2 regions of the Peribacillus simplex NBRC 15720 genome follow, and region 1 is predicted to be linked to the other one. Evidence: predicted binding sites of a transcription regulator. Region 1 holds the regulator's gene; the other holds the start of a gene.
What was found. The regulator CtsR, encoded in region 1, represses protease genes until heat stress. The targets are predictions, from matches to a motif close to ATGGTCAATAAAGGTCAAACA.

Region 1 (4,889 bases):
GCGTCCAAGCAGTTAGGCCGGAAACGAGGCAAATCCCGTTTCCATTAAGGCGGAGCTGTGATGGCGAGGGAAATATAGTACCGAAGTTCCTGATTCCACGCTGCCAAGAAAAGCCTCTAGTGAGATGTAAGGTGCCCGTACCGCAAACCGACACAGGTAGGCGAGGAGAGAATCCTAAGGTGTGCGAGAGAACTCTCGTTAAGGAACTCGGCAAAATGACCCCGTAACTTCGGGAGAAGGGGTGCTTTTTAGGGTGAATAGCCCAGAAAAGCCGCAGTGAATAGGCCCAGGCGACTGTTTAGCAAAAACACAGGTCTCTGCGAAGCCGCAAGGCGAAGTATAGGGGCTGACACCTGCCCGGTGCTGGAAGGTTAAGGGGAGAGGTTAGCGCAAGCGAAGCTTTGAACCGAAGCCCCAGTAAACGGCGGCCGTAACTATAACGGTCCTAAGGTAGCGAAATTCCTTGTCGGGTAAGTTCCGACCCGCACGAAAGGTGTAACGATCTGGGCACTGTCTCAACGAGAGACTCGGTGAAATTATAGTACCTGTGAAGATGCAGGTTACCCGCGACAGGACGGAAAGACCCCGTGGAGCTTTACTGCAGCCTGATATTGAATTTTGGTACAGCTTGTACAGGATAGGTAGGAGCCTGAGAAGCCGGAGCGCTAGCTTCGGTGGAGGCGTTGGTGGGATACTACCCTGGCTGTATTGAAATTCTAACCCGCGCCCCTTATCGGGGTGGGAGACAGTGTCAGGTGGGCAGTTTGACTGGGGCGGTCGCCTCCTAAAGAGTAACGGAGGCGCCCAAAGGTTCCCTCAGAATGGTTGGAAATCATTCGTAGAGTGTAAAGGCACAAGGGAGCTTGACTGCGAGACCTACAAGTCGAGCAGGGACGAAAGTCGGGCTTAGTGATCCGGTGGTTCCGCATGGAAGGGCCATCGCTCAACGGATAAAAGCTACCCCGGGGATAACAGGCTTATCTCCCCCAAGAGTCCACATCGACGGGGAGGTTTGGCACCTCGATGTCGGCTCATCGCATCCTGGGGCTGTAGTCGGTCCCAAGGGTTGGGCTGTTCGCCCATTAAAGCGGTACGCGAGCTGGGTTCAGAACGTCGTGAGACAGTTCGGTCCCTATCCGTCGCGGGCGCAGGAAATTTGAGAGGAGCTGTCCTTAGTACGAGAGGACCGGGATGGACGCACCGCTGGTGTACCAGTTGTCTTGCCAAAGGCATAGCTGGGTAGCTACGTGCGGACGGGATAAGTGCTGAAAGCATCTAAGCATGAAGCCCCCCTCAAGATGAGATTTCCCATGGCGCAAGCTAGTAAGATCCCTGAAAGATGATCAGGTTGATAGGTCAGAGGTGGAAGCGTGGCGACATGTGGAGCTGACTGATACTAATAGATCGAGGACTTAACCAACGCTTTTTAAAAAATGAAATACCTTCTTATTATCTAGTTTTGAAGGAACAACGTTCCTTTCATGTTTGGTGGCGATAGCGAAGAGGTCACACCCGTTCCCATTCCGAACACGGCAGTTAAGCTCTTCAGCGCCGATGGTAGTTGGGGGTTTCCCCCTGTGAGAGTAGGACGCCGCCAAGCCATTTCAAAGATCAGCCATTCTGGCTGGTCTTTTTTGATGTTCGTAATTAAAAAAGGTTTTATAATTCAAGGGACAGCATAGGGCTGGCCTTATTTGAATTGGTTACAATATCATGAGGGGGAATGGGGCAAAATTCAAGTGGTGAAACCTTAAGGAGAAGAAAAAATATCAGGTTTTGCATTTATCGTTTTAGGGTATTTATGTAAGATATTTCAACTTTAATGTTCAATGAGGTATGTAATTACATATAATTTGGAGAAAATGGATAATACAGAAAGAAAGTGCGTTTAAGTTGCAAAATGGATTATTCCTTGTATAATAATAGTCAAATATAGTCAAAGTCAGAATGGAGGAGGCTGAGTGAGAAACATATCTGATGTTATCGAAACTTATTTGAAGCAAGTACTTGAAATAAGTCAAAAAGATATCTTAGAGATTAAAAGAAGTGAAATAGCAGATAAATTTCAGTGTGTGCCTTCTCAAATCAATTACGTAATCAATACCAGGTTTACCATCGAGAGAGGTTATGTTGTAGAGAGTAAGCGTGGAGGCGGCGGTTATATACGCATCATGAAAGTCGAATCACAGGATTCCGTGCAACTTATCAACCAATTATTATCGCTTATTGGTTCCAGGGTAACTCAATCGATGGCTGAAGGAGTAATTTCAAGGCTGATGAATGAAGACGTCATTAATGAAAGAGAAGCAAAGATTATGATGAGCGTCATAGATAGATCGGTGATTTATATCGACCTACCTGACCGCGATGAGCTTAGGGCAAGAATTTTAACTGCGATGCTTACGACTTTAAAATATAAATGAAACTGGCAGAGGTGATGAACGTTGATTTGCCAAGAATGTCATCAAAGGCCTGCTACCCTGCACTTCACCAAAATCATCAATGGAATAAAGACTGAAGTCATGATTTGTGAGAAATGTGCTCAGGAAAAAGGTGAAATGTTCATGGATGCAGGTGGACCTGGTTTTTCAATAAATAATTTATTAGCAGGATTGTTGAATATGGAGTCGAATATTCAACAGACAAAGGCAAATGCATTTCCCAAAACGGAAGAGAGGCGTTGCCCGCATTGTCATCGATCTTATAAAGAATTTGTCCATATTGGTAAGTTTGGCTGTGCCGAATGTTATAAGACGTTCAATGAACAGTTAAATCCCATTTTAAAGAGGGTTCATAGCGGCAATACAGCACATATAGGGAAAATTCCAAAAAGGATTGGTGGCACCATATATCTTCGAAAGCAAATTTTGGATTTGAAAGAAGTTTTAAAGGTCCACATTGATCAAGAGGAGTTTGAGAAAGCGGCAGAGGTAAGAGATAAGGTTCGTTCCCTTGAAAAAAGGTATGAAGCACAAGAGGGAGGCGAGGAATTATGAGCTTGGAAAAGTTTGTAGAAAACGCCTTGAGTTCCTGGATGAGTGCCGAAGGGCCGGAAATCGATATTGTATTGAGTTCGCGGATTCGGCTGGCTAGGAATTTCAAAGACTTTACCTTCCCAACCTCCTTTTCTAACGAAGAAGCTAAAAAAATCATTGAATTGGTCAAAAAAAGAATCGAAGAGGAAGTAACTCCAGAGATTGGAAAACTGGAACTTTTAGAGATTGACCAATTGCAGCCACTGGAAAAGCGCGTTCTTGTTGAAAAACATTTAATCAGTCCTCATTTAGTTGAAGACTCAGCGAAAAGCGCATGTCTCCTTTCAGAAAATGAAGAAATAAGTATCATGATAAACGAGGAGGATCATCTCCGTATTCAATGTTTAATGTCGGGGTTGCAGCTAAAGGAAACCTTAAAGATTGCAAATGTTCTTGACGATTGGATTGAAGAATCCATAGACTATGCATATGATGAAGAAAGAGGTTACCTAACTAGTTGTCCGACTAATGTGGGAACAGGATTAAGGGCTTCAGTCATGATGCATCTTCCGGGCCTGGTCCTTACACAACAGATGAATAATATCATACCGGCTATCAACCAATTGGGGTTGGTGGTTCGAGGGATTTATGGAGAGGGCAGTCAAGCGTTAGGAAATATTTTTCAAATCTCTAATCAAATTACTCTTGGAAAGTCGGAAAGGGATATCGTTGAAGATTTAACAAGTGTAGTGCAACAAATCATAGCTCAGGAACGGTCAGCGAGGGATGCATTAGCAAGGACTTCCCACATACAATTAGAAGATAGAATTTTCCGTTCATATGGGATTTTGTCCAATGCTCGAATCATCGAGACCAAGGAAGCTGCTACTTGTATCTCCGATGTTAGGTTAGGGATAGATCTTGGGTATATAAAAAATATATCTAAAAGCATTCTAAATGAGTTGATGATTTTGACGCAGTCGGGATTTTTACAAAAGTACGCAGGTGGCCCTTTAAGACCCCATGAAAGGGATATCCGTAGAGCAGCACTCATCCGGGAACGCTTGAATTTCACGGAACATTCCTCCTCATAGAGGTCATTGACCTCTTTAGGGAGTATTAAATTTCATGTAATAGATATGGAGCAAGAAGAAGCTTCTGCCATTACTTAGAGAATTGCCAGCAACTTTATTCAAAACGAAAATTCTTAAGGAGGAATTCCCTATGATGTTTGGTCGTTTTACTGAAAGAGCCCAGAAAGTATTAGCATTAGCCCAAGAAGAGGCAATCCGTTTAGGTCATAATAATATTGGTACGGAACATATTTTACTGGGCCTGGTCCGAGAAGGTGATGGTATTGCAGCCAAAGCGTTATATGCTCTTGGATTGGGCCCGGAAAAGATTCAGAAAGAAGTGGAAAATTTAATCGGCCGTGGACAGGATACGGCTCAAACGATACATTATACCCCAAGAGCCAAGAAAGTGATTGAGCTTTCCATGGATGAGGCAAGAAAATTAGGTCACTCATATGTTGGGACAGAGCATGTTCTTCTAGGTCTTATACGAGAAGGGGAAGGTGTAGCTGCCCGCGTATTGAATAATCTGGGAGTAAGTTTAAATAAAGCTCGACAACAAGTATTACAACTCTTGGGCAGCAATGAATCAGGTGGTCATCAAGGTTCAGCCGCTTCAAATGCAAGCACGCCGACACTGGATGGCCTAGCCCGTGATTTAACGGCGATTGCCAGGGAAGGAAGCTTGGATCCCGTTATCGGAAGAGGTAAGGAAATACAGCGTGTCATTGAGGTATTAAGCCGTCGTACGAAAAATAACCCCGTATTAATCGGTGAACCTGGGGTAGGTAAAACAGCCATTGCTGAAGGGCTTGCCCAACAGATTATCAATAATGAGGTA
Region 2 (4,889 bases), 1.2 Mb from region 1:
TTACCAGTTCGGTTTTACCGACACCCGTCGGCCCAAGAAAGATGAATGAACCGATTGGTCTGTTTGGGTCTTTAATTCCAGCCCTTGCTCTTAAAACCGCATCGGATACGAGTTCCACCGCTTCCCCTTGACCTATTACGCGTTCATGCAGGATATCAGATAGGCGAAGCAGTTTCTCCCTTTCACTTTCCACCAGCTTGCTTATGGGGATCCCCGTCCACCTTGCAACAATCGAGGCTATTTCCTCCTCCGTCACTTCTTGGCGAAGCAATCGTGATTCCTGTTTTTCCTTTTCCAATTCGTCTTCCATTGCTTCCAATTCTTTTTGAAGCTGCGGAATCCTTCCGTGTCGAAGTTCAGCTGCCCGGTTTAGGTCATAGTCATTCTCTGCTTGATCCAGTTCATGACGCAGTTTCTCAAGCTCTTCACGTTGATCCTGCACCTTTTGAAGCGCCGATTTCTCCATTTGCCACTTGGATTTCATGCTATTCGCTTGATCCTGAAGTTCTGATAGTTCTTTTTGAAGCACTTCAAGCCTTGCTTTGCTTTGAGGGTCCTCCTCATTCTTCAAGGCAGCTTCTTCAATTTCAAGTTGCATGACTTTTCTCGTGATTTCATCCAACTCGGATGGCATTGAATCGATTTCCATTCGGATCATCGCACATGCTTCATCCACAAGATCTATCGCTTTATCCGGTAAAAATCGCTCCGTTATATATCGGTTCGAAAGGACAGAGGCAGCAACGATCGCCCGATCATGTATCCTGACACCATGGTGAATTTCAAACCGTTCCTTTAATCCCCGCAAAATTGAAATCGTATCTTCCACATCCGGTTCAGGAACCAGAACCTGTTGGAAACGGCGTTCCAAGGCCGGATCTTTTTCAATATATTGTCGATATTCATCAAGGGTCGTTGCACCGATACAATGCAGCTCACCGCGCGCAAGCATCGGTTTTAACATATTTCCGGCATCAAGTGCGCCATCTGTTCTTCCTGCACCGACAATTGTGTGTAATTCATCAATGAATAAAAGAATTTTACCTTCACTCTTCTTGATCTCATTCAACACCGCTTTTAGGCGTTCTTCAAATTCACCGCGGAATTTGGCCCCAGCGACAAGCGCACTCATATCTAGTGAAAAAACGGTCTTGTCCTTTAATCCTTCCGGCACATCCTTCCTGACGATCCTTTGTGCCAACCCCTCGACGATGGCTGTTTTACCTACTCCCGGTTCCCCTATTAATACAGGATTATTTTTCGTTTTACGTGAAAGGATCCGGATGACGTTACGGATTTCCGTATCTCGACCAATTACGGGATCGACCTTCCCCGATTTAACCTCAGCAACGAGATCTCTGCCGTATTTTTTCAGTACTTCATAAGTGCTTTCAGGATTTTGACTAGTCACTCGCTGATTCCCCCTTATATCGTTTATAACCCGTTTTGCTTTAGCATAATCAATTCCATATGATGAAAAAAGCCTGTTTACATTCGTTTTATTGACTTGCAATGACGCAAGCAGTATATGTTCTACAGATAAATATTCATCCTCCCACATCTGCATTTCTTTTTCGGCAGCCGTTAAAATTTGCTGTAGGGAGGATGACATGTAAACCTGGGAAACACTCCTGCTCACTTCCGGTAATCGATCCAGTTCCTTATTTAGCTCTATATCAAATAGATTCATCGGTTTACCAGATTCCGATAAAATTCTGATTAATAAACTTTCATCCTGTTCCATTAAGATCTTTAATAAATGAAGCTCCGTCAGCTCGGGATTCCCTCTATCTTTGGCTAGTTCCTGGCCGCCAATGAACGCCTGTTGGGTTCTCTCCGTCATTTTATTAATATCCATCTTAAAACCTCCCATTCATCTATATCATGAACGAATTCCCACTGGGTTTGACCAAATTTGACCTTTATATTTTCATTATACTTCTAATTCTCCCCATGTAAAGGAAAGTTATAAAAAATGCAGGAGGCATGGAGGATAAACGGCAAAAGCCTTTCTTCATATAGAAGAAAGGCGACCCATTTGTAAAATGCATAAAATCACTTAGCACAGTATTTGGATGAAATAACGGGTTATGCTTTCACGGCCGTTTTATTGTAACCATGAAACTCATCGACGAATTGAAAATCCTTATCCGTGCGACCCGCAAGGATCGTATCTCGAAGCAGAATGCCTGCATCGGTCATATTGTGAATGATTTCCCCCCACATTCTTGCGCTTGTTTGAACATGAGCCGTACGCGGAATCCGTTCCTCTTGATATTCCAAAAATGCCTGTTCAATGTCATTCCCATGCTTATGAAGCATATCCGACAAATAAGCTGCATCTTCTAAAGCCTGGCAAGCCCCTTGTGCCAAGTATTGAAGCATCGGATGTGCCGCATCGCCCGTAAGCGTAATTCTTCCTTTTGTCCAATTATCAATTGGTAACCGGTCATACATTGGCCAGCGGCGTTGCCTTTGAATGAATGAAATCGCATTCTGAACAAGCTCACAAGTTCCGGCAAATACACAGTCCATTTCTTCCGGTGTTCCCCATTGATCTGTTTTTTCGTTTTCTTCCGTGTATTGAGAACTTTTGAACACCACTACTTGGTTGTAAAGTTCTCCCCTTCTAACCGGGTATTGAACAAGATGAAGGTTTGGCCCAATCCACATATATACATCATCTAGATCTCCATGGCTCGTAACCTCTTCCATCGGGATCGCTCCCCTGTATGCAACATATTGAGAGCAGACCGGTTGATCTTCCACAAAAAGTTTCCGTGCCTTGGACCATAATCCATCGGCTCCAATGACAGCAGTTCCTGAATATTGGGACCCGTTGGCAGAAGTGACCGTCACCTCACCTTCATTTTCTACTGTCTCAATAATGGTTTGGTTCGTAACCAGCTCGATATACGGGTTCTTTTCACATGCTTCAGCCAGTACTTTATGCAAATCAGAACGATGCAATACAACGTACGGAGCTCCATATCTTTCTTTATAAACATCACCTAAATCCAAAGCGGAAAGCTCTTTTCCGGAAAAGGCATCCATTAGCACCAATCTTTTTGGAAATACTGCAATTTCATTGATTTTATCCATGACTCCTAAACGCTGCAATACGTTGGTGGCATTTGCGGCAAGCTGAATCCCTGCACCAATTTCACCAAATTCGGGAGCTTGTTCCAGGACTTTTACATACTGTTTCGTTTCTGCGATTCCTAAAGCAGTTGCCAATCCGCCAATTCCCCCACCGATAACGATGAATGGTTTTTTTTCTATGTTCATCATCAATTCCCCCTAAATTAGTTGTTTTAGCCAATGTTGCGGACCAATACCACAGTAAGCGTTTTCATTCGACTGGCATTCTATATATCCATCAGGATCATTCTTAAAGTTTCAAACCGATTATTTTTAAACCAAAACAGGCTTGAATTCACTTTCAACCTTTTGGTAACCATCATTTGTGTCTAATGCCTGTTGCTGTTCCAAATCGAATCTCTCCATTATTGGTAGGTCGTTTACCGAGAATAAGTAAGAATCGGCTTCTGCAACGTGCTCATGCCAGGCCCAATTCGGAACGACGAAGTAATCTCCCTTGGACCAGTCAAAACGCACTCCATTAATGACCGTATAGCCTGATCCTTGGTGCACTTGATAAATTGTGGAATGGGTATGGCGATGTGCTTTCGTATGGAAACCTTTAGGAAGTTTCTGCATCCATGCCCCCATCGTCGGATTGGCCGTTTGGCCATTCGATGGATTGATATATTCCACGGCGAACCCTTCATATGGATCAGGTTCAAAATTCATTAATCCTTCTATCGCGGCTTTGGTGCCTTTCCACTTGTAGTTGGCAAGCGGTGCCACTTGTGAATAACGGTCGGATACTGGACGAACCATTCCGCCTTGATAACGGAGCTCTGAAAAATTATCCGGCCGTTTAGGCGTTTCAATCCGATCTGGATATGGTTCAAAGAAAGTGCCACCTATGGAATAGATGGTAGGGATATCAAGGGCATCCATCCAAATCATTGGCTTTTCGCCAACATGTCCATGACCATGCCATAGGTTTTTAGGCGTGATCAAGAAATCTCCTTCTTCCATGAAGATCCTTTCTCCCTGCACGATGCTGTATGCACCTTCACCATTCGTAATGAAACGAAGTGCACTTTGGGAGTGACGGTGGGAAGGGGCCACTTCACCTGGCAGCAATAGCTGAACCGCTGCATAAAGCGTTTGTGTTGTCGAAGCCCATCCCCAAGGCTGGCGATAAGTAAGGCCAGGGTTTTGAAAATATATGGCCCTGCGCTCCCCTCCTCGGTCAGGAGTGAAGATTTCAGCTGCTTCCATCAATTTTTTTGTCAAAAGCTCTTCTTTCCATAAATAAGCATGGGCATGAGGTTTAGGTTCATGGTCCATCAGAGCGGGAATGGCTTCCCACAGTGGCCCAAGGTTATACTGCTGAATATCCTTTGTAAAATCTTTTACGATTGTACTATTCATGTATTCTGATTTTTCAGCCATATTAATCCCTACTTTCTTTTTTTATCATTTCCTCACTGGATTTTAGAAAGGTTTCGCTTAATTTGATCATAGTGTCCTGAAACATGCTCATCGATGAAGTGATCGACTATATATGAAACTGGTTTGTTTCCGAATTTAGCGAAATTCCGGTGTGGCGATTCTTTGGATAGTGTTTCTTCATCTAAATTCCCGAGACTGCTTTCCACTTTATATTTAAGCTCCTCCACTTGCTTCATGACATCATCAACAGCAAGTTTGTCAGTATCGGTAACTGCTGCCAGGCGGGCTGGATCTTGCAATCCACGCCCCCATTTGGATCCAGGCACCGCTATTACATTTTCCAATTCACCTAACCAATAAGG

Region 2: a site for CtsR is predicted at 1,903-1,923, ahead of clpB (ATP-dependent chaperone ClpB). Genes of this name have one in related genera too.

What each region holds. Positions count from the first base shown of each region.
Region 1 covers NZ_CP017704.1:2,471,939-2,476,827, reverse strand. Annotated here, with positions in the region: rRNA gene BS1321_RS11790 (23S ribosomal RNA) at 1-1,420, shown strand, start outside; rRNA gene rrf (5S ribosomal RNA) at 1,485-1,600, shown strand; gene BS1321_RS11780 (CtsR family transcriptional regulator) at 1,962-2,423, shown strand; gene BS1321_RS11775 (protein-arginine kinase activator protein McsA) at 2,445-2,996, shown strand; gene BS1321_RS11770 (protein-arginine kinase McsB) at 2,993-4,069, shown strand; gene clpC (ATP-dependent protease ATP-binding subunit ClpC) at 4,200-4,889, shown strand, end outside.
Region 2 covers NZ_CP017704.1:1,311,943-1,316,831, forward strand. Annotated here, with positions in the region: gene clpB (ATP-dependent chaperone ClpB) at 1-1,858, opposite strand, end outside; gene BS1321_RS06175 (FAD-dependent monooxygenase) at 2,089-3,288, opposite strand; gene BS1321_RS06180 (cupin domain-containing protein) at 3,415-4,527, opposite strand; gene BS1321_RS06185 (DinB family protein) at 4,560-4,889, opposite strand, start outside.